Terriglobus albidus: one gene and its partner. The protein of the gene in region 2 binds, or shares a complex with, the protein of the main gene of each other region. Links are inferred from orthologs where the notes say so. Each region holds a gene or a part of one and is shown on either strand. Other genes may lie near its edges. The genes, in order: uvrB and FTW19_RS06905.

Region 1 (10,924 bases), 2.3 Mb from region 2 along the record:
TCGAAACCGAAACCAGTTCGCGTGGCCAGGTGATCGCGGAACATGAAATCGAAAATCTTCCTCTGAATGGCCGCAGCTACGCCGACCTGGCTCTTCTGGTTCCTGGCGTTCGTAAGTCCCTTCTCGAAAACCAGAGCACCAGCGGCCGCGAGGCCAGCTATAACGTTAACGGCCAGCGTAGTGCCTTCAATAACTTCCTGCTCGACGGTCTCGACAACAACTCCTACGGCACCTCCAACCAGGGCTTCGCAAATGAAAACATTCCTCCTTCACCGGACGCTGTCGGTGAGTTCCGTGTAGAAACGAACAACTACTCCGCTGAGTACGGACGCGCTTCGGGTGCCGTGATCAATGCCAGTGTTCGCCGTGGCACGAACAGCTTCCATGGCCGCGCCTGGGAGTACAACCGCAATACGAATCTGAATGCGATCGGACCTTTCAGACCCGCAGGCAATGTGAAGCCGGTTCTGATACGTAACCAGTTTGGCGGCACTTTCGGTGGACCGATTCTGAAGGACAAGTTCTTCTTCTTCGGTGACTACGAAGGCATGCGCCAGGTTTCCAAGATCTACACCACTGCAACCGTTCCCACGATGGAGCAGCGTGCAGGTCAAATCGGCGTGGGCCTGGTGAATCCGTTGAATGGTACGAAATATACCAACGGCGTCATTCCAACCTCGGCTTTTAGTCCGCTTGCATCCAAGGTTTTTGCTGCGCTTCCCACCGTTGCGGCAGCTTCTGTCGGAAGCCTTCCCTCCAACAATATGGCCACTCTTCCTCGTGGATTCATCCAGGATGACAAGGGTGATATTCGTCTCGACTATATTCCCACCGCAAAGACGGTTCTCTTCGCGCGCTACAGTGAGCACCGGGGCTCGATTTTTGATCCTCCGGCAATCACTGGCCGCGCTGGTGGCAACTCTAATGGAAACGTTCACCTTTTCAACCGTCAGGTTGCCGCTGGTGTAACCTACACGGTCACCGCAAAGCAGATTCTGGATGCCCGCGTCGGCATCGGTTGGAACGAAGGTGGCAAGTCTCCGATCGGCGTCGGTGAGAGCAGCCTGCTTGCTGAAGCTGGCATCACCAACGGAGTCCCGACTGATCCTCAGGTTGTTCGCCCGTTGAATGGTCAGGTCATTACGGGTTTCACTCAACTCGGTGCCCAGACCAGCAACCCGCAGTTCCAAAACCCGTTCGTCGTCAACCCGAAGGTCAACTACACGTGGCTGCGCGGACTTCACAGCTTGAAGTTCGGCTACGAGTTCCAGTCGATCGCAACCGATATTAATGACTTCAACCCGAGCTACGGACAGGACACCTACAATGGCAAGTTCAGTGCAGCAGGTGCGACGGATACGACGGGCAAGACCGTTACCAGTTCGAATCTGCACAACTTGGCCGACTTCATCTTTGGCGCTCGCAACAACTATCAGTTGAACAACTTCCGCATCGTCGGTCTGCGTCAGAAGATGAACTTCATGTACGTGCAGGACGACGTGAAAGTCACCTCGAAGCTGACTGTCAATGCCGGTCTCCGTTATGAGCTGGTGACGCCGCAGTATGAGAAGGATAACCACCTCGCAAACTTTGATCCGTCCTCCAACAGCCTGATCCAGGCTTCTTCGGGGTCGATCTACAATCGCGGTCTGGTCAACACGCCGAAGACTAATCTCGGACCTCGTCTCGGACTCAGCTATAGCGCTGATGAGAAGACGGTAATTCGTGGTGGCTTCGGTATCAGCTATACGCAGTTCAATCGCGCAGGCGGCGAAAACCTGCTTGTATACAACGGACCGTACATCGTCAACGCCAGCATCGATCAGACTCCGATCGGTGGCACCAGCGCGGCTCCAACCTATGGCGCGAACCTCTGCCAGAACGATACACAGGATCAGACCAAGTGCTTCCGTCCAACCCAGATGGGGTACTCTACCAGCCTGGTTCTGCCGGCGGCATTCGATCCGATCAAGGTTCAGTCTCGTTATATCCCCAAGAACAACAAGACTGGCTATGTTGAGAGCTATCACGCTGGTATTCAGCGCCAGTTCGGCAAAGATATGCTGATCGATCTGTCGTATGTCGGCAACCACGGCGTTCACATCATGCTGCTGGCTGACTATAATCAGGCCCGTCAGGTAACGGCTGCGGAAGCTGCCGGAACTGTTCCGAGCCTGCAGGCCCGCCGCCCGGTTTCAAACTTCAATACCATTGAAGTCGCCTATGGCGGTGGAACCACGAACTATAACGCACTACAGTTGAAGTTTGAGAAGCGTTACGGTTCTGGTCTCTACCTGCTGAATTCGTTTACCTGGAGCCGTGGCTTCGATTTGGCGTCAGGTCACCTGGAAACATCGAGCAACGATACTTCCCGTGTTAACTACGCCAACTCACGTGGTGACTATGGTCCATCGAGCTACGATCAACCGCTCAACAATACGACCAGCGTCGTGTACGACCTTCCTTTCTTCAAGAAAGGCGGATGGACCAAGAGTGCATTAGGTGGATGGCAGGCGACTGCGATCAACACGATGACTTCCGGTTTGCCGATGAACGTCATCTATAGCGTCAACTCGAGCTATACCGTCAGTGGTCTTGTCAACTACCGCCCGAATAAGGTTGCGGGTGTCAACCCTGTCCTTTCGAACAAGACGAAGGTTTCGGGTGGAGCCTTCAATTATCTGACGTCCACCGCATTCAGCAATCCTGCATCTGCCTCAAATCCGAATCCGTTCGGTAACAGTACGCGCAACGGCGTTCGAGGTCCTTCCTTCTACCAGTTGGACCTCGGTATGCACAAGGCATTTGCTCTGTGGCGTGAAGGCAGCTCGTTCGACTTCCGTGCGGAAGCCTTCAACCTCTTCAACCACGCCAACTACCAGACGCCCGATACCAACTGGAGCAACTCTACCTTCGGTCAGATTACTGCGGCGTATCCGGCACGTCAGCTTCAGCTCGCTGCAAAGCTAATCTTCTAACCAAATCCCAATCCAACAGGAAGGGCGGCCCGATGGCCGCCCTTCTTCTTTAGTCCTAAGTTTGTAGATTCCCTACTGCTACTCAGCTTCGCTCGGCGTCTCCCAGTAGCGATGGTCGTTTGCGAAGTAGGAGTCGTTCCAGGTGTTCAGCATGGTGCGGAAGAAGAGGAAGACCATGCGCAGCCGGCCAGTGCGTAGGAAGCGCCGGTTCGATGTGAGGATATGGCCGCGCAGAATGCCGAACCGCCGTGGAGAGATCTGCCGGGTGAGGTGATAATCCTCGGCAAAGAGTGCCGATTCATCGAAGCCTCCCAGGCGATTGAACGCGGCGGCATCGAACAGCAGGAACATCCCCGTCCCGAATGGCTTGGTGAACGAGCCGATGCGCTGCATCAGGTTATTTGCCAGGTAGAGCGCGTGGTCGAACGGATTGCGGCTCATGCAGCGGATCGAGGTCGTCAGGCAATGAAGTCTTCTGCGGCGCAGCAGACGGACGGCGCGACGGATCAGCGTGTCATCGTCCAGCTCGATATCGGCGTCAAGGAAGAGAAGATAGGGCGTCGAGGCCACCCGTGCGCCGGCGTTTCGACCGACAGAGGGAAGTCCTCCGGGAATGACCGCCACATTGAGCCGGTCGGCAAATTTCATGGCCAATTCGACGGTTCCATCCGTCGAGCCCGCGTCCGCAACAAAGATCGGTACGGAGCGCATTGCCGGTAAATCCTGCCTGGACAAGGAATCCAGCAGGCGCGGCAGGTAGGCGGCCTCATTCTTGGCAGGGATTACGATGGTCAGTTCGGATGGCGAGCACACGACGTCCATGCTCAAGCATGTAGTGCATTGCAATGCGGGCAGGTGAAGCTTTCATGAAAACCCTGTAAACAGTGCAGGGTTACCGCTCCAGGTACCCGATGGGAAGCATCCCGCGGACAGAATTCCCGAGGTACAGACGATCCATTGGTGACAGGTCTTCCAGCTTCAGGGAGCGTTCCTCAGGATGGAGATGGGCGCGCAGCACACCTGGCAGTACTCCGTCTGTCAACGGAGGCGTAAACAGCTTTCCATCGCGTTCGACAAAGAAGTTCGTGATCGCTCCTTCGCTAATGTTGCCATCTTCGTTGAGAAAAAGAACCTCATCGAAGCCCCGCTCGCGCGCGAGACGAAGTTGCTCGTCGTAGAGCTTGCGACGGGTGGTCTTGTGCTGAAGAAAGAGATCTCCCGAGCGCGTCCGGATTTTGGAGAGTATTACCCGCAGCGGTAGATCTTCAAGCTGAATCGGAGCAGATTCAATAGTGAAGACGCCTCCTCGATCACAGAGCAGCCTGACGCGATGTGTGCCTGAAAGAACCTGGACCTTTTGTTGGAGAGCATGCCTCAGCACATCGGTATCGCAGGCAAAGTCGAAGTAGGCGGCTGATTGCAGCAGACGAGCAAGGTGTTCCTCGAGCAAGTGAAGATGGTTGCCATCCCACAGCATGGTCTCGATCAACTGGAAGGGTTGTGCATCCTGCTGCAGGAAGGCTCCCTTGAGCCGCGTCTCTTCGTATTCTGCCGTGGCGTCGGAGTCATACGTGATTCCCGCGCCAATCCCCATCTCCGCGTGATCGCCTTCCAGCGTGATGGTGCGGATTGCAACAGAAAAACATGCTTCGCCGTCGGGTGAGATAAAACCGATGCACCCTGTATAGGCGCCACGCGGCCCTTCTTCCAGAGTGTGAATCAGTTCCATAGTCTTGATCTTCGGAGCGCCGACGATTGAACCGGAAGGGAAGAGCGCCCGGAAGATCTCGGCATAGCTGACTCCGGGGCGCAGTTCGCCATGGATGGTTGAGGTCATCTGGTGCAGTGTCGAGTAACGTTCGACTTCGAAGAGCTTGTCGACATGAACAGAGCCGGTGGCGCAGATACGTCCGAGATCGTTGCGCAACAGGTCAACGATCATCAGATTTTCCGCGCGGTTCTTTTCGTCATTCGCCAGCCAGGCCATCTTCTCGCGATCTTCTTCAAGATTGCGGCCGCGCTGCACGGTGCCTTTCATCGGGCGCGTCGTGATGCGGCTTCCTTCACGGCGGAAAAACAACTCCGGCGAAGCCGAGAGGACTTGTCTCGAACCAGGATTCAGTAGGGCGCCAAACTCAACCGGCTGTACGGCAAGGATGTGATGGAGAAATGCTTCCGGAGGAGCAGTGTAGTTCCACTGAAGCTTCGTCGTCAGATTGAGCTGATAGGTGTCACCGTGCTCGATGTGCTGCTTGATGCGCGAGACCTTGTCTGCAAAGGTCGATGCCGACATGGTGATGTCGGGATCTTCGATCGCGATCTGCGACGGCTCTGGTTGGTAGCTGAAGCTCTCCCGATCGTTGTAGATGCCAAACCATGCCAATGGCTGCTCCGTATGCAGAAGTCGCCGTAATGATGGCTCGAGAGCATAGCCGGCTTCGTAAGCGATAAAGCCGGCAGCATACAGGCCTTCCGCCGTGGCGCTATCGATCCGCTGCAACAGGTCTTCCAATTCCTTCACCGTAGAGGCCGTGAGGGTCTCGAGGGGATTATGGAATAGATAACTGGGTGCTCCCGGAAGAGCATTAATGAGTGCAACGGTACCGACCTGGATACGAGGGAACACGTTCACTTCAGAATAAAGCTGTAGCCGCATGATATTCAGCCTTAGCAGGCACTGGATGCCCCGTGTCCCTCGGGGACATGGGCCCGGCCTTTATTTTCCTGAGCCCTCGTATCAATCTTTTCTGAAATTAACGTTAGAGCTCCAGAAAGAGGTCGCGCGAAGCGCGATACCCCACCCTTCGCGATAAAACTGCGAAGAATGGGGCAACGAGAGTCTACTGCTTTCGAATTTGTCGATACATCTAGCTGAACAGAAACTCCTTCGTCCGAAGCTCCTTGATCGTATCGCGCAGCTTTGCTGCCTTCTCAAACTCGAACTGTTTGGCTGCCTCGCGCATCTCGGTTTCGAGCTTCGCGATATAGCTGTCCAGTTCCTGCTGCGTCCCGAACTCCGGCATTCCTTCCGCCTCTGCCGTCAGGTCCGCATAATCAGCTTCCAGCACGACCGCCAGCGAATCATCGATCGCGCGAACGACAGTTCTCGGTGTGATGCCGTGTTCCTTGTTGTAAGCCATCTGTGCTTCACGGCGGCGGCTGGTCTCGTCGATCGCTCGCTGCATGGAGTCCGTCATTTTGTCGGCATACAGGATTGCCCGGCCTTCCAGGTGACGTGCCGCACGTCCAATAGTCTGGATGAGAGAACCCTGAGAACGCAGAAATCCTTCCTTATCGGCGTCCAGAATGGCCACCAGGGAGACCTCAGGCAGATCCAGACCTTCGCGCAGAAGGTTGATGCCGATCAGCACGTCGTACTCGCCTTTGCGCAGATCGCGCAACAGCTTTACCCGTTCCAGCGTCTCGATCTCCGAATGCATATAGCGGCAACGGACACCGACTTCGGTGTAGTACCCGGCGAGATCTTCGGCCATACGTTTCGTCAGGGTTGTGACCAGGACACGCTGGTTTCTTGCTGCCCGATCGCGAATCTCACCCAGCAGGTCGTCGATCTGTCCTTTGACCGGCCGAATCTCGACTTCAGGATCGATGAGGCCGGTGGGACGGATGATCTGTTCGACAACCACGCCTTCTGCCTTTGTCAGTTCGTATGGTCCGGGAGTCGCCGACACATAGATGATCTGCCCGGTGCGCGATTCAAACTCCTCGAAGCGTAGCGGCCGGTTGTCGCGTGCCGACGGCAGGCGGAAACCGTAGTCCACCAGATTCTGTTTCCGGGAACGGTCGCCGTGCCACATGCCGTGCAACTGCGGCACCGTGACATGCGACTCGTCGATGAAGATCAGGAAGTCCTTCGGGAAGTAGTCCAAAAGCGTCGGCGGAGGCTCACCCGGAAGACGTCCGGAAAAGTGGCGCGAGTAGTTCTCAATGCCGTGGCAGTAGCCGACGGACTTGATCATCTCCAGATCGAAGCGGGTGCGCTGGTGGATGCGCTGCGCTTCTACCATGCGGCCCTCTTTTTCAAGCTGCGCCTCCCACTCGGCGAGCTCTTCGAGGATGGAGTCCATGGCCGACTTCTTCTTCTCCGGCTGCACTACGTAGTGCGACTTCGGATAGATCGGTAGCCGAGAATAGCGCTGCTTGACTGTGCCGAAGAGAGGATCGATCTGTGATAGAGATTCAACCTCATCGCCGAAGAGCTCAATCCGGTAGGCGTTTTCGTCGTAGGTTGGATAGACCTCAATGACGTCTCCGCGGACACGGAAGGTACCGCGGCGGAAGTCGTGCTCGTTGCGCTCGTACAGGATCTCAACCAATCGCCTGGTGATATCTTCGCGGCGGATCTGCTGACCTTTTTCAAGCAGTAGCAGCATGCCGTAGTACGCTTCCGGCGAGCCCAGACCGTAGATACAGCTCACGGACGAGACGATAATGCAGTCGCGGCGCTCAAAGAGAGAGCGTGTCGCTGAGAGCCGCAGCTTATCGAGCTCCTCATTGATGGTGGCTTCTTTTTCGATGTACAGGTCGCCCGAAGGAATGTAGGCCTCAGGCTGGTAATAGTCGTAGTAGCTGACGAAGTATTCCACCGCGTTATTCGGGAAGAACTGTTTGAACTCGTGATAAAGCTGCGCGGCCAATGTCTTGTTGTGCGCGAGCACAAGCGCGGGACGGTCAGACTGCTCGATGACCTTCGCCATGGTGAAGGTCTTACCCGACCCCGTCACACCGAGCAACACCTGGTGCTTTTCACCGTCGTGCAGACCGGTCATGAGCTCGGTGATGGCGCGCGGCTGGTCTCCCTGTGGCTTGTAGGTGGTGGAGAGCTGAAAGTCCATCCACTAAGAATAGCAGGAGAAAGAAAAGCGAATATGCGACGATCGAAAGTCACAGTAGAGAAGCAGATTTCTCCGCTCCCTGCGGTCACTCCGAGATGACAAATCAAAAAGGCGACTTCCATTGGTCCTAAGCGAGGCCGGCGAGTTTACGGGTTTCCTCCCAGATGTCCTCGTCAACCGGAATGCCTTTCTCCATGTTTTCGGCCCGGGTAGCCGGCAGCCGCTCGCCGGGATAGCGAACTTTAGCCTTTGGCTCGGTATGCAACGAAGCGATGATCTCGTCGCCTATGGTGGACACCGGCCCAAGTGCTGCGGGATTGATTGCCAGAAAGACCTGGGAGACACCAGACTCACGCAGCGGATCGGGGGATACCTGGTGCGTGGCCTGTCCAAAGGAGAGCGTCGCTGCGACCACGTCCAGCATCATCGAAAAGGCTGACCCCTTCCAGTAGCCGATGGGAAGAGGGTGGTGCGATTCGAGGATCGCCTTAGGATCGCTGGTGAGGTTGCCGTCCTTGTCGAAGCCGCCGGGAACGGGAAGCCGTTCGCCGCGCGCCGCGTAGCCGTCTAGAGCGCCATAGGAGAACTGTGACATGGCGAAGTCGATGAGGAAGTGAGCCCCATTCGCACGGGGAACTGCAATCACCAGCGGATTGTTTCCGAGCACAGATTTGTTGCCTCCCCAGGGGGCCATGTTCGGCATGGTGTTCGTGAAGCAGATGCCGATCATGCCACTCTCGGCGGCCTGCAGGCCATAGGTTCCGGCGCGCATCCAGTGATTGGTGTAACCGATCGTCACACATCCGATTCCATGCTGATGGGCCAGCGCAATCGCCCGTCCCATTGTGTGCCACGCATTCAGATTGCCCGGGCCGTAGTTGCCATCCCAGCGCTCCAGTGCGCCGAAGCCGGAGACCGGGGTCGGAGAGGCCTCAGGACGGACAGCGCCATTCTCAATCAGCTTCGCAAAGCGAGGGAAGCGAGCGATTCCGTGCGTGTAGACGCCATCGCGGGTAGTTTCGGCAAAGAGATTGGCGCACTCCTGGGCACGCGCCGGCGTAAAACCGAGGTTGCGAAGAGCCAGAACGAGAGTGCGGACAAGTTCGTCATACGGAATGCGCAGCATAGAACCAGCTTAACGAACTGGCCGGTAAGGCGATACCGAGACACCGTGATCCGCATAGCGCTAGAGCATTTTCCCTGTTGCTGGGTAGCCTGGAATTGGCGCGCAACGGCGTTTTCATTGCGGAAAACACCCATAGATGCGGAAGCTTATTCAACACCTTCAGGGAAAAAGCTCTGTCCTGCGAGAATAAGACGCATGGAAGAGTTTTCGACCGGCTCGCAGCGCTCACTCATGGTGGCGCTGCTTGTGGCTGGTGCATTATTCATGGAAAATCTGGACGGCACGATTATTGCCACCGGTCTGCCGAAGATCGGTCAGGCGTTCCATGTCGCTGCTGTCGATGTGAACGTCGGCATGACTGCCTATCTGTTGGCGGTGGCCGTTTTTATTCCCATCAGTGGCTGGGTGGCGGACCGCTGGGGCGCACGCACTGTCTTTGGTTCCGCGATCGTTGTTTTTACGCTGGCATCGGTGCTCTGTGGCATCAGCCAGAATCTCTGGGAGTTCACCCTGGCGCGTGTCCTGCAGGGGATTGGCGGCGCCATGATGGTTCCGGTTGGGCGGCTGATGGTAGTTCGTGTCACCCCGAAGGATCAGATCATGATGGCCATCGCTTGGACGATCTGGCCCGCGCTGGTTGCTCCGATTCTTGGACCTCCACTTGGCGGCTTTATCGTCGACCACTGGTCGTGGCGCTGGATCTTCCTTCTGAACGTGCCGATTGGCATCGGCTGCCTGATCGCAAACTGGGTCCTCGTCAAAAACACCCACGAGGAACGCCCTCCCGTGTTCGACTTTCTCGGGTTCCTGCTGGTTGGAGGAACTTGCTTCTCACTCGTCTATGCGATGGAGCTTATCGGGCGCGAGCCTGCGAACTGGAGATTTGGGGGTATCCTCTTTGTGGTCTCGGCGGCATGCGTTGTCCTTTCACGCCGGCATCTTCGCCGCGTCCCGAATCCTCTCTTCGATCTTGAGGTTCTGCGAATCCGCACCTTCTCCGCCGTTATGTGGGGAGGATCGGCCTTCCGCGTCGCCATCTTCATGGCTCCGTTCCTGCTGCCGCTGATGTTCCAGCTTGGCTTCGGTCTCAATGCCTTTCAGTCCGGTTCACTGACTCTGGCTGTCTTTGCCGGAAACCTGGCGATGAAGCCGGTAACGACGCCCTTGCTCCGACGCTTCGGTTTCCGCACGGTGTTGCTCTGGAACGGCGTGCTCACCGCAGGAACATTGCTGTGGTGCGGTCTGCTCCAACCCTGGACACCGCACTGGCTGGTGCTTATCGTGCTCTTCCTGAGCGGTCTTGGTCGCAGTATGCAGCTCACGTCCCTAACGACGATGGGCTATGCGGACCTGCCGAAGGAGAAGATGAGTACCGGTTCTGCCTTTGCCAGTACCGTACAGCAGATGACCGTTGGAGGTGGAGTCGCCTTCGGTGTGCTTCTGCTTCGCGGATCAGCGGTCCTGCATGGTCGCCACGGCGGAACTCCACAGGTTATCGATTTCCGGTGGGCCTTCTACGTCGTAGCAGCGCTGGGGTTAATAAGCCTGCTGGATGTCCGCACATTGCCTCATAGCGCCGGAGCGGCGGTTAGCGGGCATCTGGTCGAACATGAGGAGCCTGTCGAAGCGTGAACGAAATTCATGCAGGCCATTTGGAATGGTTCATCCCCGTACCCTATGCGTTCAGGAAGACGCATGTCTTCTCATGGAGGATTTAGAACGGACAGGATCTTTCCAGAAATCAGGAAAGAACGATAGCTTACGGGACAGACTCGAAGGGAGCTTCTCCTCCATGAGCCCGAGTTTGTATCCAAGTATCTTGGCTGTCGATCGCACGAAGACTTCTGGTAACAAATAGAATCTGTTTGGCCATAGGTACGAAATCTCTGAGCGTAGAAACCGTAGACCTTCTCCGTCTGCTTTACCGAAAGTCTCACGCATCCAGCTTTCGCGGTGATGGCACA
Region 2 (11,189 bases):
GTTGTTCAATCGCGATGTGGCCCAGCCTTACCGATTCACTCTGGGCGGGCCTGGGAGGCTTTCCGCCTCAGCCTTTGAGGAGTATCGCGGAACAGATTACTTCTACCTTCGCGAAGCGTATCTACGCAGGATTGCAAAGCTGCCTGATCCTCTAGGACAGAACATCTATCTGGCGATCGCATATGAGGCAGGACAAATGCGTGCTCCACGATCGATCGGTGTCACAGGCACAGACTACGCTCAGCCGGCCTCAAGCTTCCTGCGGCAGGATGTCATGTTCGGTGTGCTGGCAGAGACGCCGTTCGGTGTGATCAGCTTCGGTCCAGCGCTTGGCGATGCAGGCAGGAGGAAGTTGAGCTTCACGATTGGACGCTCGTTTTAGAGCGGGTTGGATGGTTGAATAGTTGAATGGTTGAATAGTGCACAAAACGCATCGCACGGTTTGGTAATTTTGGCTCACCAGACTGCGGTTCAATAGCTGGTTGGTTTGCTCTCACCATTCAACTATTCAACCCGCTTCATTTACCGTCTCTCAGCCGTATCGCGAGCCGATCGGGCAGTCCTGCCATCAGGATCTTGCCCTGGGCTTTGATGATGTCGTAGGGCAGGCGGTGGAAGGTGACGGTGGCCTCGTCGGTGTCGTAGATGGCGCAGGCGACGCGCCAGTCGCCGTCGCGGGGCTGGCCGGCAGAGCCTGGGTTGATGAGGTAGCGGCACTCGGGGTCGAGCTTCAGGACCCAGGTCTCGGCAACTTCGCGGGAGCGATACTCGGGAATCAGTTCGCGCCAGGCAGTCCCTTGCTGGATGAAGCCTCCCTGCACATGCGTATGCCCGAAGAACGTCAGCGGCTGCTGCATCTGCTGTAGCGGCGCCCAGGCATCGCGCACGTTGAGGATGTAGTCGTCTTCGTCGAGTGGAGAGCCATGCACGCAAGCCACAGCAACTCCCTCGGGGTAAATGGGGCCTTGAGGCATGGCGCGTACCCAGTCGATGTTGCTGGGCGAGAGCGCCTCCTGTGTCCACAAGGCCGCTGCGCGGGCGATGGGATTGAAGTTCAGGGAAGAGGTCAGGCCAGCGGCGACGCGGTCATGATTGCCGCGGACATGCAGTGAGCCAACGGCGCGAATCTTTTCGACAACATCGTTGGGACTGGCGCCGTAACCGACAACGTCACCGAGGTCCCACACCCGGTCGACGGCGCCGGCGGCTTCGAGGACAGCCTCCAAGCCTTCCAGACTTCCGTGAATATCCGAGAGAACAAGTGCGCGCATAACAGATAAATTCGGTGTTCGGCGCGCAACGGGTATGGGTTGGGCCTGCACACCAATGTAACAAGATTGCGCGGAAAGCTAAAAGCTTGAAAATGCGGGATAAGCGGAATCCTGCAACGAGAAGCGAGGGCTCTTACACCTGCGCGAGCGGTTTCGAGCGGTCTGTTTGCATGGTAGGGGCAGAGGCCAGCAGGCGCTGCGTATAGGGATGCTGCGGCTGGTGGAAGATCTCGTGGACTGTCGCCTGTTCGACGATGTGGCCATGCTGCATGACAGCGACTCTGTCCGACGTCTGGGCGACGACCGCCAAGTCGTGCGAGATGAAGAGCATGGAAAGACCGTGGCGTTCGCGCAGGTCCGCCAGCAGACGCAGAATCTGTGCCTGGACGGTGACGTCGAGCGCGGTTGTCGGTTCGTCCGCGATGAGCAGCCGGGGCTGGTTCACGATCGCCATAGCGATCAGGATGCGCTGCCGCTGGCCGCCGGAGAACTGGTGTGGACAGTCGTCGTAGCGGCGGGTGGGGTCGGGCATGGAGACCTGCGCGAGCGCCTCCAGAACGCGCTCCTTCACCTCCGCGCGGGAGAGGCGGGGATGATGCGCGCGTACCGCCTCGGCGATCTGAGCGCCGATGGTGGAGACCGGGTTAAGCGCGGTCATCGGCTCCTGGAAGATCATCGCGATCTCGCGGCCGCGTACCTGCCGCATAGCTTCTGTCGAGAGAGTCTGCAGATCGCGCCCGTCGAAGCGGATCTGGCCGCGTACCTGCGCCGAGGGAGGCAACAGCCGCAAGACGGCCAGTGATGTGGCGGATTTACCACTACCTGACTCTCCCACAAGCCCCAGCGATTCCCCGGCGGCTACCTCGAGGTCGATGCCATCGACCGCGGCGCGCTCTCCGCCGAAGGAGACCTGCAGGTTGCGGACTTCGAGCAGTGGGCTGGTCACTATTCCGCTACTTCCGCCAGTGCGGCGAGTGTCTTTTCCAGCGATGCGGTGTCTTCGACGTTGAGGGCCTTCTGGTTGCGGTCGATCTGGCGCATCAGGCCGGTGAGCACGCGTCCGGGGCCAACCTCGATAAAGTGGGTCGCACCCTGGGCAACGAGCGTCTGCACGCACTCAACCCAGCGAACAGCGCCGGTGACTTGGCGGATGAGGGCATCGCGGGATTCGGCACGGCGATGTTCCACACGGGCGTCGACGTTGCAGACGATAGGGATGTGCGGGTCATGGAAGTTGACCTGTTCCAGGTAGCTGGCAAGCTGATGCTGGGCCGGAGCCATCATGGCCGAATGGAAGGGGGCACTTACCGGCAGCATGACGACGCGCTTTGCGCCGGCCTCTTTGCAGAGTTCTGCAGCGAGTTCCACACCCTTGATAGCGCCAGAGATCACGGTCTGTTCCGGGGCGTTGAGGTTAGCGGCGGAGACGACCGAATCGGTCTCATCCCAGGCGCGGGTGCAGAGCTCTCCAATGGTGGCGGCGGGCAGGCCCAGAACCGCGGCCATGGTGCCCTGGCCGGCGGGGACAGCTTCCTGCATGAACTTGCCGCGGTTCTTTACGGTGCGGACGGCGTCGGCAAAGCTGATCGTGCCGGCGGCAACATGGGCAGAGTATTCGCCAAGTGAGTGTCCGGCGGCGATGGCCGGCCGAATGCCCTTCTCTTCGAGCACGCGAAGGACGGCCACGGAGACCGTCAGGATCGCAGGCTGCGTATTTTCCGTGAGCTTCAGCTCCTCTTCCGGGCCTTCGAAGCAGAGCTTCGAGAGCGGAAACCCAAGCGCAGCATCGGCTTCGTCAAAGACCGCTTTTGCGACTGGAAAATTGTCATAGAGATCGCGGCCCATGCCGACCGCCTGGGAACCCTGCCCAGGAAAGAGAAAAGCCAGTTTTTGCATGCTCATAGGGGCATGGTAAATGAAGCAACAGTTGCCAGTTAACGGTTGCCAGTTGCCAGTTGGAGGCTTAGTGGCGGTTTCTGTAGGTCGGTTAAATACTTAAGGCATGGGAGAGATCGAATTCTCGACTCTACCCATGCCTTAACGCGTGAACTGGAAACTGTTAACTGGCAACCTGCCTTTAGATTCCTACGCCGAACTCCACATCCTGCATCTCGTCGCCTGCGTGCGAGTAGGCGTCGTAAGGGGTGCGGCGATTGAACTTGTAGCGTTGGCGCAACTCGCGGCCTACGAAGAGGCCCAGAGCAACGGCGCCGAGGCCGGCGGAGACCCAGCCGACGGTCTTCAGCACGCGCGAGCGCGAGGGCTCGCTGCTGGGTAGAGATTCAATCACTACGGCAGGAATCTTATCGAGCCTTGTGCCAAAAATGCGGCGCTTTCCAAACGGCTTCATGCCATGCATCATAACGCACCATCGGCATGGCTTGCAGAAAGCCTTAGTTTCCGGGGAAATTTTCTGTCCATGAGTAACCAACTCGTCAACTTCGGGTTCTTAAGAAGGTGATGAAGATGCGTTCCTGGCTTCGTTTTCTGGCATTACCGCTGCTGGCTCTGTCATTTAGCGCCGGCTCCGGTGCGCAGCAACCCTTGATGAACCGTATCCCCGAGGGGGTGGAGATGATGGGCTCCGCCGGATCGCGCTCCAGCTTCAGCTTTGACAAGGCAATGTTGGACTCCGCGGATTCGCTGATAGCGGATGAAGACGCTCGCCGAGCTGCCGCGGCGATCCACGGAATTACCGTAACCAACTATCACTTCCGCGACGAGATCGGCTATGACCCGCAGCAGATGGCGTCGGTAGCCGCTGAGTACAAAGCCGCGGGGTGGAAGCACCTGGTAAATGCAAACCAGCGCGATCCCGGAACAGGGACCGATCTATGGATGCACTTCAGCGGAGCACAGATTGACGATGTCTCGGTACTGATCCGCCAGTCTCGCCAGATGAGTTTCATCTCGATCTCATGCCAGCTTCGTCCGCTGGATCTATTGCATCTGAGCGGTCACTTCGGGATTCCGAAGGTGGATCCGAATGCAGTGATGGTACCTGCTCCCTGAGAAATTGAATGATGGAATTATTGAATAATTGAATGATGTCCGTGTCAGGCGCAGCGGCGTTATTCAATCATTCCATCCTTCAATTATTCAATCGCTTTTCTAGAACTGTTCCACCCGCCGCAGCAACGCCAGCTTGCGTTCCGGGCCTAGGAAGCTGGCTTCTACGGAGTTGGCGGCGAGCTCGCGCATCTGTTCCAGGGTGAACTCGAGTTGCTCGTGGGCGAGGATGTATTCGTCCAGCAGGTTGGCGCCGAACATGGGTGGGTCGTCGGAGTTGAGCGTGACCATCAGGCCGGAGTGGAAGTAGTCGCGTGCCGGATGGGAGTCGAGCGAAGGGCAACAGCCTGTCTTCAGGTTGCTGGTGATGTTCAGCTCCAGAGGAATCTGCTTTTCGGCGAGCACCTCCAGAAGCTCCGTATCCTGGGTGGCGGTGAGAGCGTGGCCGATGCGTTCCGCGCCGATGTTGATGGCAGACCAGATGCTGTGCGGGCCGACTGATTCACCGGCGTGTGCTGTCAGCCGCAGGCCGGCCTTTCTGGCTTCGAGATAGAGATCGCGGAACTGATCGGCAGGGCCGCGTGCTTCGTCGCCGCCGATGCCGATGCCTACGATGCTGGGGTACTGCTCGCGCAGTTCGGCGGCTTTGCGAAAGACGCGGGCGGCTTCCTCCACGCCGAAGTGGCGTACGGCATCGATGATCCAAAGCAGCGTGACGCCGAAGTCTTTTTCGGCGCGCAGGCGGCCACGCTCCATGCCTTCGACGAACGGCTCGACTTCGAGCTGCTTGATGAAATAGATGATGCCGAAAGAGACGTAGGCCTCGGCATGCACGACGCCTTGGGCGGCCAGCGCGCTCACCATGTTGTAGGTGATCAGCTCGTAGTCTTCTGGTGTCTGCAGGCGTTCGGTCACGGCCTTGAAGGCCATCAGAAACTCAAGGAAGTTGTCGTACCGGTAGAGTGCGCGGGCCTGTTCCAGCGTAAGGGGAGTGGCATCATGCCGGCGGGAGAGCTCGACCAGAGTCTCCGGCTCGATCGTGCCCTCGAGGTGCAGGTGCAGCTCACACTTCGGCAGTCGGCGGAGCCAGTCGCGCGGTTCGAGGTCGAGAGGATACGCAGGCCGTTGCGGCATAAATGTTAGTGTACCGGGCAATAGAGCATTTTTCCCTGTAGGTGCCGTGTAGGGCTTCCGCATCTATGGGCGTTTTCCGCAATGAAAACGCCGCTGCACTCCTCTAGCGGGATACCCAGCAACAGGGAAAATGCTCTAGCAGGCAACGTTGATGGACATGCCGCTGGCCGGTATCGCGCTCTCAGTGGAGAGCATGCGAAGGTCGTGGTAATCACCTTTCCTGCAATCTAGCGACGCTCTCTGCCTTGGGCGCGAACTCACTGCGTTTGCGGCTGTAGGAGAAGTAGACTACAAGGCCGATCGTCAGCCAAACGAAGAAGCGTACCCAGGTGATCGCCGGCAGGCCTGCCATCAGAAGCAGGCAGCAGACGGTGCTGAGGATGGGAATGACCGGGCCGAAGGGAACGCGGAAGCCGCGATGACGTTCCGGCTGACGGCGCCGTAATACGATGACGCCGATGGAAACCAGAACGAATGCGAAGAGGGTTCCGATGTTCGACATCTCGGCGAACGAGCCCACATCGAAGAGGCCCGACGGAATGGCTACGAGGATGCCTGCGAACCAGGTCGCGAAGGCCGGGGTGCGGTACTTCGGGTTCAGGCTGCTGAAGACATCGGGCAGCAGGCGATCGCGTGACATCGCGAACCAGACGCGGGCCTGACCAAGCTGGAAGACCAGAATGGAGGAGATCATGCCGACGATGGCTCCGAGAAGTACCGCCAGACGCACCCAATGCAGGCGATGACCTTCGGGCGTGAGGCTGATGCGTTTGAGCGCGGTGACCACGGGAGCGGCATCTCCCGCGATGGACTGCCAGGGCACCATGCCGGTCAGGATAGCGGCGACTCCGACGTAGAGCAGAGTGCAGATCACCAGCGTAGCGATGATGCCGATGGGAACATCGCGCCTGGGATCGCGGCACTCCTCACTCGCGGTAGAGACGGAATCGAAGCCGATATAGGTGAAGAAGATGATCGAGCCGCCGGCGAGCACGCCCGGGAAGCCGTTCGGGATGAACGGGTGGTAGTTGCCGGGATGGATGAAGCTCAGGCCGAAGAAGATGAAGAGCAGGATGGCGAAGATCTTCACCAGCACCATGACGTTGTTGGTCCGGGCGGATTCACGGATACCGCGGACGAGGATCACGGTGAGGATCAGCACGATGAGGAAGGCCGGAATATTGAAGCCAAAGTGCCAGCCCGGTTGGTAAATATCGTGCCCGGCAAGATCCTGCAGGCCAAGCGGCAGATAGGCCGGAGAGAGCCACTTGGGATCCATCTTGATGCCGAGCCAGTCGATCAGGTCGACGACGTGTGCAGCGAAGCCGACCGAGACGCTCATGTTCGAGAAGGCGTATTCGAGGATGAGATCCCAGCCGATGATCCAGGCGATGAGCTCGCCCAGGGTGGCGTAGGTGTAGGTGTAGGCCGAGCCGGCGATCGGAATCATGCTGGCGAGCTCGGCGTAACAGAGGCCGGTCAGGCCACAGACGATGGCGACCAGAATCAGTGAGAGCGCCAGGGCTGGGCCGGCGCCTGGGCGGCCGGCGACCGAACCGTGATGCAGGATCAGATCGATGATGGGCGAAGCCTTCCAGTCCGCGAACTTGGAGGGATTGCCGCCGATGGCCGTTCCAATGACAGTGAAGATGCCGGAGCCGATGACGGCGCCGATGCCCAGCGCGGTGAGTGAGACCGGGCCGAGTGTCTTTTTCAGGCTTCGTTCCGGTTGCTCTGACTCAGCGATGAGCTTGTCAATGGATTTAGTGGCGAAGATTTGCCGGGCCAGCGAAGTGCTCCTGCGGATGTGGTGTCGGTTCAGGTTCGATTACAGCAAGATTAGAGCAATTCTCCTAATACTGTAGCTTTGGATAAATCTGCGAATGCCGTTTTCTTCGCAGGAAAACGGCGCAAACAGCCAAAACTCCGCTTTCACACCCTTAGGAGAAATGCTCCATCGGTCTGGAGGCAATGAGATTCCAGACGGCAAAAAGCAGGGCCCGCTGCGTAGGCGGGCCCTGCTTTGACTGCTTGTTGGAAGAGCGTGCGGCTTATTAACGCTTGGACTGACCGCGTGACAACTTCCGGACCTTCTGCTTGTTGGAGCCGCGCGGGGTGGTGCGCTTGGCCTTGGGAGCCGCCTTCTTACGGGCAGCGCGCTTCAGTTTCTTGCGCTCGGTTGTGTCGGTAACGCTCTTGGTATTTGCCAATGTCTTCTCTCTGTTCTCTGAAAACGTTGCACGCCCAGGTCGCCTGGATGCGGAATCCCTTGGATGCGGCCTAGATGCGTTCGAGCTGGGCAAACTTCTCCACCAGCTTCTTAACGCCGTGCTTCTGAAATTCTACCGTAATTTTGGCGTCATCCCCCTCGCCTTCACGCCGAACCAGGATTCCTTCCCCGTATTTGGGGTGCCGGACCCGGGTTCCGCGGGCCATGCCGGTCTTGCCGGTAGGCTCAGGGAGGTCCATCTTCGGGCGGGAGACCTTCTGGCCGCGCTGGGAGAAGAAGCTGGCGATGTTGTCCATCGAGGAGCCGGAACGGCCGCCCCCGCTGCCGCTGCCATAGCGTTGCTGTGGACGTCCGCGGCTGCCGGACTGGTCTTCGTCCTCGTAGGAGTAGTGGCGTTCGCCCTCCTCATAGGGATCGCGCCGCTGCTGGCCATAGCGTCCGCCACCGTAGCGGCTCTCGCCGCTCGACCAGGACGGGGTGGGACGCGGGCTGCCGAGGTCCTCCATCAGCCGGGAGGGGATCTCCTCCAGGAAGCGCGAGGGCATGCTCGCCTCTGGCATGTCATTGCCGTAGCGGCGGCGGTAGCGTGCCCGGGTGATGATCAGCGTGTCCATGGCGCGGGTGATGCCCACGTAGCAGAGGCGGCGCTCTTCTTCGAGCCCAGTGGGATCCTGCAGGACACGCGAGTGCGGAAAGAGTCCCTCTTCCATGCCGCAGAGAAAGACCAGCGGAAATTCGAGGCCTTTGGCCGCATGCAGGGTCATCAGCGTGACTTTGGCATCGGCCTGGTACTGGTCGACGTCGGAGACCAGGGCGGCGTGGTCGAGGAAGTCGGCCAGGGTCTCGCCGCGTTCCTGGGCGTCCTGGGCGGCATTGGCCAGTTCCTTCAGGTTTTCAATGCGGGAGAAGGCTTCGGGCGTGCCTTCGTCTTCAAGGGCACGGATGTAGCCGGAGCGGTCGTTGAGGAACTTGATCAGCTCGGGAAGTGTCGCCGGATCTCCGGGCGCGCGGAAGCCGTCGACGCGGATGCTGGTCTCAAGCTTTTCCGTCGAGGCATCTTCCTTGGAAGCATCGGCTTTGGACGCAGGAGTGGGCTTCTCCAATACCGGAGCGAAGGGATTGAAGGAGACATCCTCGGTACCGTGTGCGTTTTCCGGGGCGATGGAAGATTGTTCCTCCGTCGGGCCGAAGTCGAAGTTGAAGTTGAAATTGAAGCTGGTGTCGAAGGAGGTGTCGGCCTCTTCGTTTTCAACCTCTGCTTCTGCTTCGGCGAACGAAAACGATACATCTTCGTCTGTTGCGGCGGCCGTATCTTCGGCGAGCTTCTCTGCAAAGTCAGGACCAAGCATGGCGCGCGCATCTTCGATCAGCCGTTTGAAGCCTTCGAGCGCGGTTAGGGCGCGTTGCGGCAGCAGGCGTTGTTTGATGGCCTGGCCAATGGCATCCCATGTGGACATGCCGGTCTCGAGTGCCAGGCGCTCGAGCGTCTCCATCGTAGTCTTGCCGATGCCCCGTGCAGGCGCGTTGATGACGCGTGCCAGGCCGACGGAATCATGCGGATTCTGGACCAGCTTCAGGTAGCTGATCATGTCTTTGATCTCGGAGCGTTCGTAGAACGAGAAGCCGCCGACCATCGTGTACTTAATCTGGTAACGGCGCAGCGCTTCTTCCACCAGACGTGACTGCGAATTGGTGCGGTAGAGGATAGCGCAGCGCGCCTCGCCGTCAGCTTCTGAAGCCTTCCTTAGATAGCTTTTGAGACGATCGGCGATGAAGAGAGCTTCGTTTTCCCCGTCAGGAGCTTCGTAGTAGCCGATCAGTGATCCGCCATCGCGCGTGGTGAAGAGGTTCTTGCCCTTGCGCTGCGTGTTGTTCGAGACGACGGCGCCTGCGGCTTCAAGAATGACCTGGGTGGAACGGTAGTTCTGTTCCAGACGGATGGTCTGTACCTCGGGAAAGTCTTTTTCGAACTCGAGGATGTTGCGAATATCGGCACCGCGCCAGCTATAGATGGACTGATCTTCATCGCCGACGACGCAGACGTTGTGATGATCGCCGGCGAGCATCTTCATCAGCTCGTACTGCGGACGGTTGGTGTCCTGGTACTCGTCGATGAGGATGTAGCGATAGCGGCGGTTGTAGCGCTCGCGTGTTTCTGAGGAGGACTTGAACAGGCGCACGGTCTCGAGCAGAAGATCGTCGAAGTCCAGCGCGTTCGCTTTGGCCAGCTCCTGTTTATAGATCTTGAAGATGTGTGCGATCCGCTCTTCCAGGGGATTGGCGGAGTTGAGGAAGTACTCCTGCGGATCGATCATGTGATTCTTCGCCCATGAGATTCGTCCAAGGGCAACACGCGGCTTCAACTGCTTGTCATCGATGCCCAGCCGCTTCAGCGCCTGCTTCACGACGGCCTGCTGATCGGTCTCGTCATAGATGGCGAATGTTTTGGTGAGACCGACGTTGTTCACACGCAGCGCTTCGATATCGCGGCGCAGTGTGCGCACACAGAACGAGTGAAAGGTCGAGATCGAAGGTTTGGAGAGCGAGCCGTGGCCCAGAAGTGCGAGGACGCGTTCTTCCATCTCCTTCGCGGCCTTGTTGGTAAAGGTCACGGCGAGGATGGAATCAGGAGAGACACCCCGTTGATCAATCAGGTACGCGATGCGGTGCGTGATGACGCGGGTCTTACCGGAACCGGCGCCGGCAAGCAGCAACACAGGGCCATCGACGGTCTCTACACCGGCTCTTTGCTGCGGATTCAACTTGTCGAGAAGATGCTGCAAGACGAGAAAACTACTCCTGCATCAAGTTTACCGCCGCAGCGCACAAGAGCATATAAGACAGCCGTGACGAGCGGACGTTAGCAGGCAAAGTGCAGAAAATTACTCGAAATTAATTTCGAAAAAAGGTGGAACAAAGTGGGAACAGGCCGCGTAATGCCTCCTGCGTGACGAAATCACCTGAACCTAGGCCAGATGAGATTCGATCAGCCACCGTAAAGGAGAGAACTCACATGAACCGTCAGACTGTTACGCGCGCCGCTTTCGCAATCGCCTTCACCGCCATGACTTTGGCCCCTACCGCGCACGCCGCATCGTTCTTCAAGAAGGGCACCCCGGATACACAGACCTCCATGAAGAAAGCCGGCAAGACCATCAAGTTCACCGTTCGTAACGATTCCAATGAGGCACGCGAGCTTCGTATCGGCGATGACGTTGTGACGATCGCCGCAAAGAGCAGCAAGCAGCTCGAAGCCGCTGACGGTACCCGTGTTTACAGCAACACTGCCACCGACAAGGTCGCCGCTGGCACCCTGATGGTGCAGCTCTCCAAGGACATGAACAACGCTACCCTGGCGTTGAACTAAGGTTCACATTTCTCAATCCGCTCCCCTACCGGATGGCTGGCGGTGAAGGCGTACTCTAATGGAGTATGTCTTCGCCGGCAGCCATCTCGCCTTCCCGCAATATCTGTGTCTTTTGCGCCTCTGCCAATGGAATCAGGCCTGAGTATCGGGCTGTCGCCGAGGACCTTGGAAGACAGCT

The links.
Region 1: the proteins of FTW19_RS06905 (region 2) and uvrB are in contact, whole or in part, in a crystal structure (PDB 7EGT), measured with the Thermus thermophilus proteins. The link is inferred for Terriglobus albidus from one-to-one orthologs. Residues at the interface, in WP_096412145.1 of Thermus thermophilus: His654, Arg656, Phe657, Gln666, Asp668, Glu669, Lys680, Arg681, Leu682, Ser683, Lys685, Tyr686, Ala687; in WP_096411307.1 of Thermus thermophilus: Glu23, Leu25, Arg26, Asp27, Gly28, Glu29, Arg30, Phe31, Arg55, Glu326, Asp327, Phe328, Glu379, Ser382, Gln383, His398, Gly400, Arg401.

What each region holds. Positions count from the first base shown.
Region 1 is NZ_CP042806.1:3,994,565-4,005,488, reverse strand. What follows is about bases 5,341-8,313. They hold uvrB (excinuclease ABC subunit UvrB), read right to left. Parts: upstream 7,835-8,313; coding sequence 5,846-7,834; downstream 5,341-5,845. Other genes in these bases: yiaK (3-dehydro-L-gulonate 2-dehydrogenase), read right to left, coding at 7,962-8,313; pabB (aminodeoxychorismate synthase component I), read right to left, coding at 5,341-5,604. Also shown: FTW19_RS15725 (TonB-dependent receptor), read left to right, coding at 1-2,978; FTW19_RS15720 (glycosyltransferase), read right to left, coding at 3,057-3,800; more of pabB, read right to left, coding at 3,871-5,340; more of yiaK, read right to left, coding at 8,314-8,960; FTW19_RS15700 (MDR family MFS transporter), read left to right, coding at 9,156-10,592; FTW19_RS15695 (glycosyltransferase), read right to left, coding at 10,644-10,924. UniProt on the Escherichia coli protein: The UvrABC repair system catalyzes the recognition and processing of DNA lesions. A damage recognition complex composed of 2 UvrA and 2 UvrB subunits scans DNA for abnormalities.
Region 2 is NZ_CP042806.1:1,709,659-1,720,847, forward strand. What follows is about bases 7,495-10,732. They hold FTW19_RS06905 (ATP-dependent helicase), read right to left. Parts: upstream 10,428-10,732; coding sequence 7,695-10,427; downstream 7,495-7,694. Other genes in these bases: FTW19_RS25730 (hypothetical protein), read right to left, coding at 7,495-7,624; FTW19_RS06910 (hypothetical protein), read left to right, coding at 10,658-10,732. In the rest of the region: FTW19_RS06865 (patatin-like phospholipase family protein), read left to right, coding at 1-382; FTW19_RS06870 (metallophosphoesterase family protein), read right to left, coding at 519-1,271; FTW19_RS06875 (ABC transporter ATP-binding protein), read right to left, coding at 1,405-2,220; fabD (ACP S-malonyltransferase), read right to left, coding at 2,217-3,167; FTW19_RS06885 (hypothetical protein), read right to left, coding at 3,349-3,621; FTW19_RS06890 (hypothetical protein), read left to right, coding at 3,732-4,283; add (adenosine deaminase), read right to left, coding at 4,383-5,414; FTW19_RS06900 (amino acid permease), read right to left, coding at 5,626-7,191; more of FTW19_RS25730, read right to left, coding at 7,469-7,494; more of FTW19_RS06910, read left to right, coding at 10,733-11,011; FTW19_RS06915 (TIGR00730 family Rossman fold protein), read left to right, coding at 11,077-11,189. UniProt on the Escherichia coli protein: A helicase with DNA-dependent ATPase activity. Unwinds DNA duplexes with 3'-5' polarity. Translocates on single-stranded DNA with 3'-5' polarity. Initiates unwinding more efficiently from a nicked substrate than double-stranded DNA.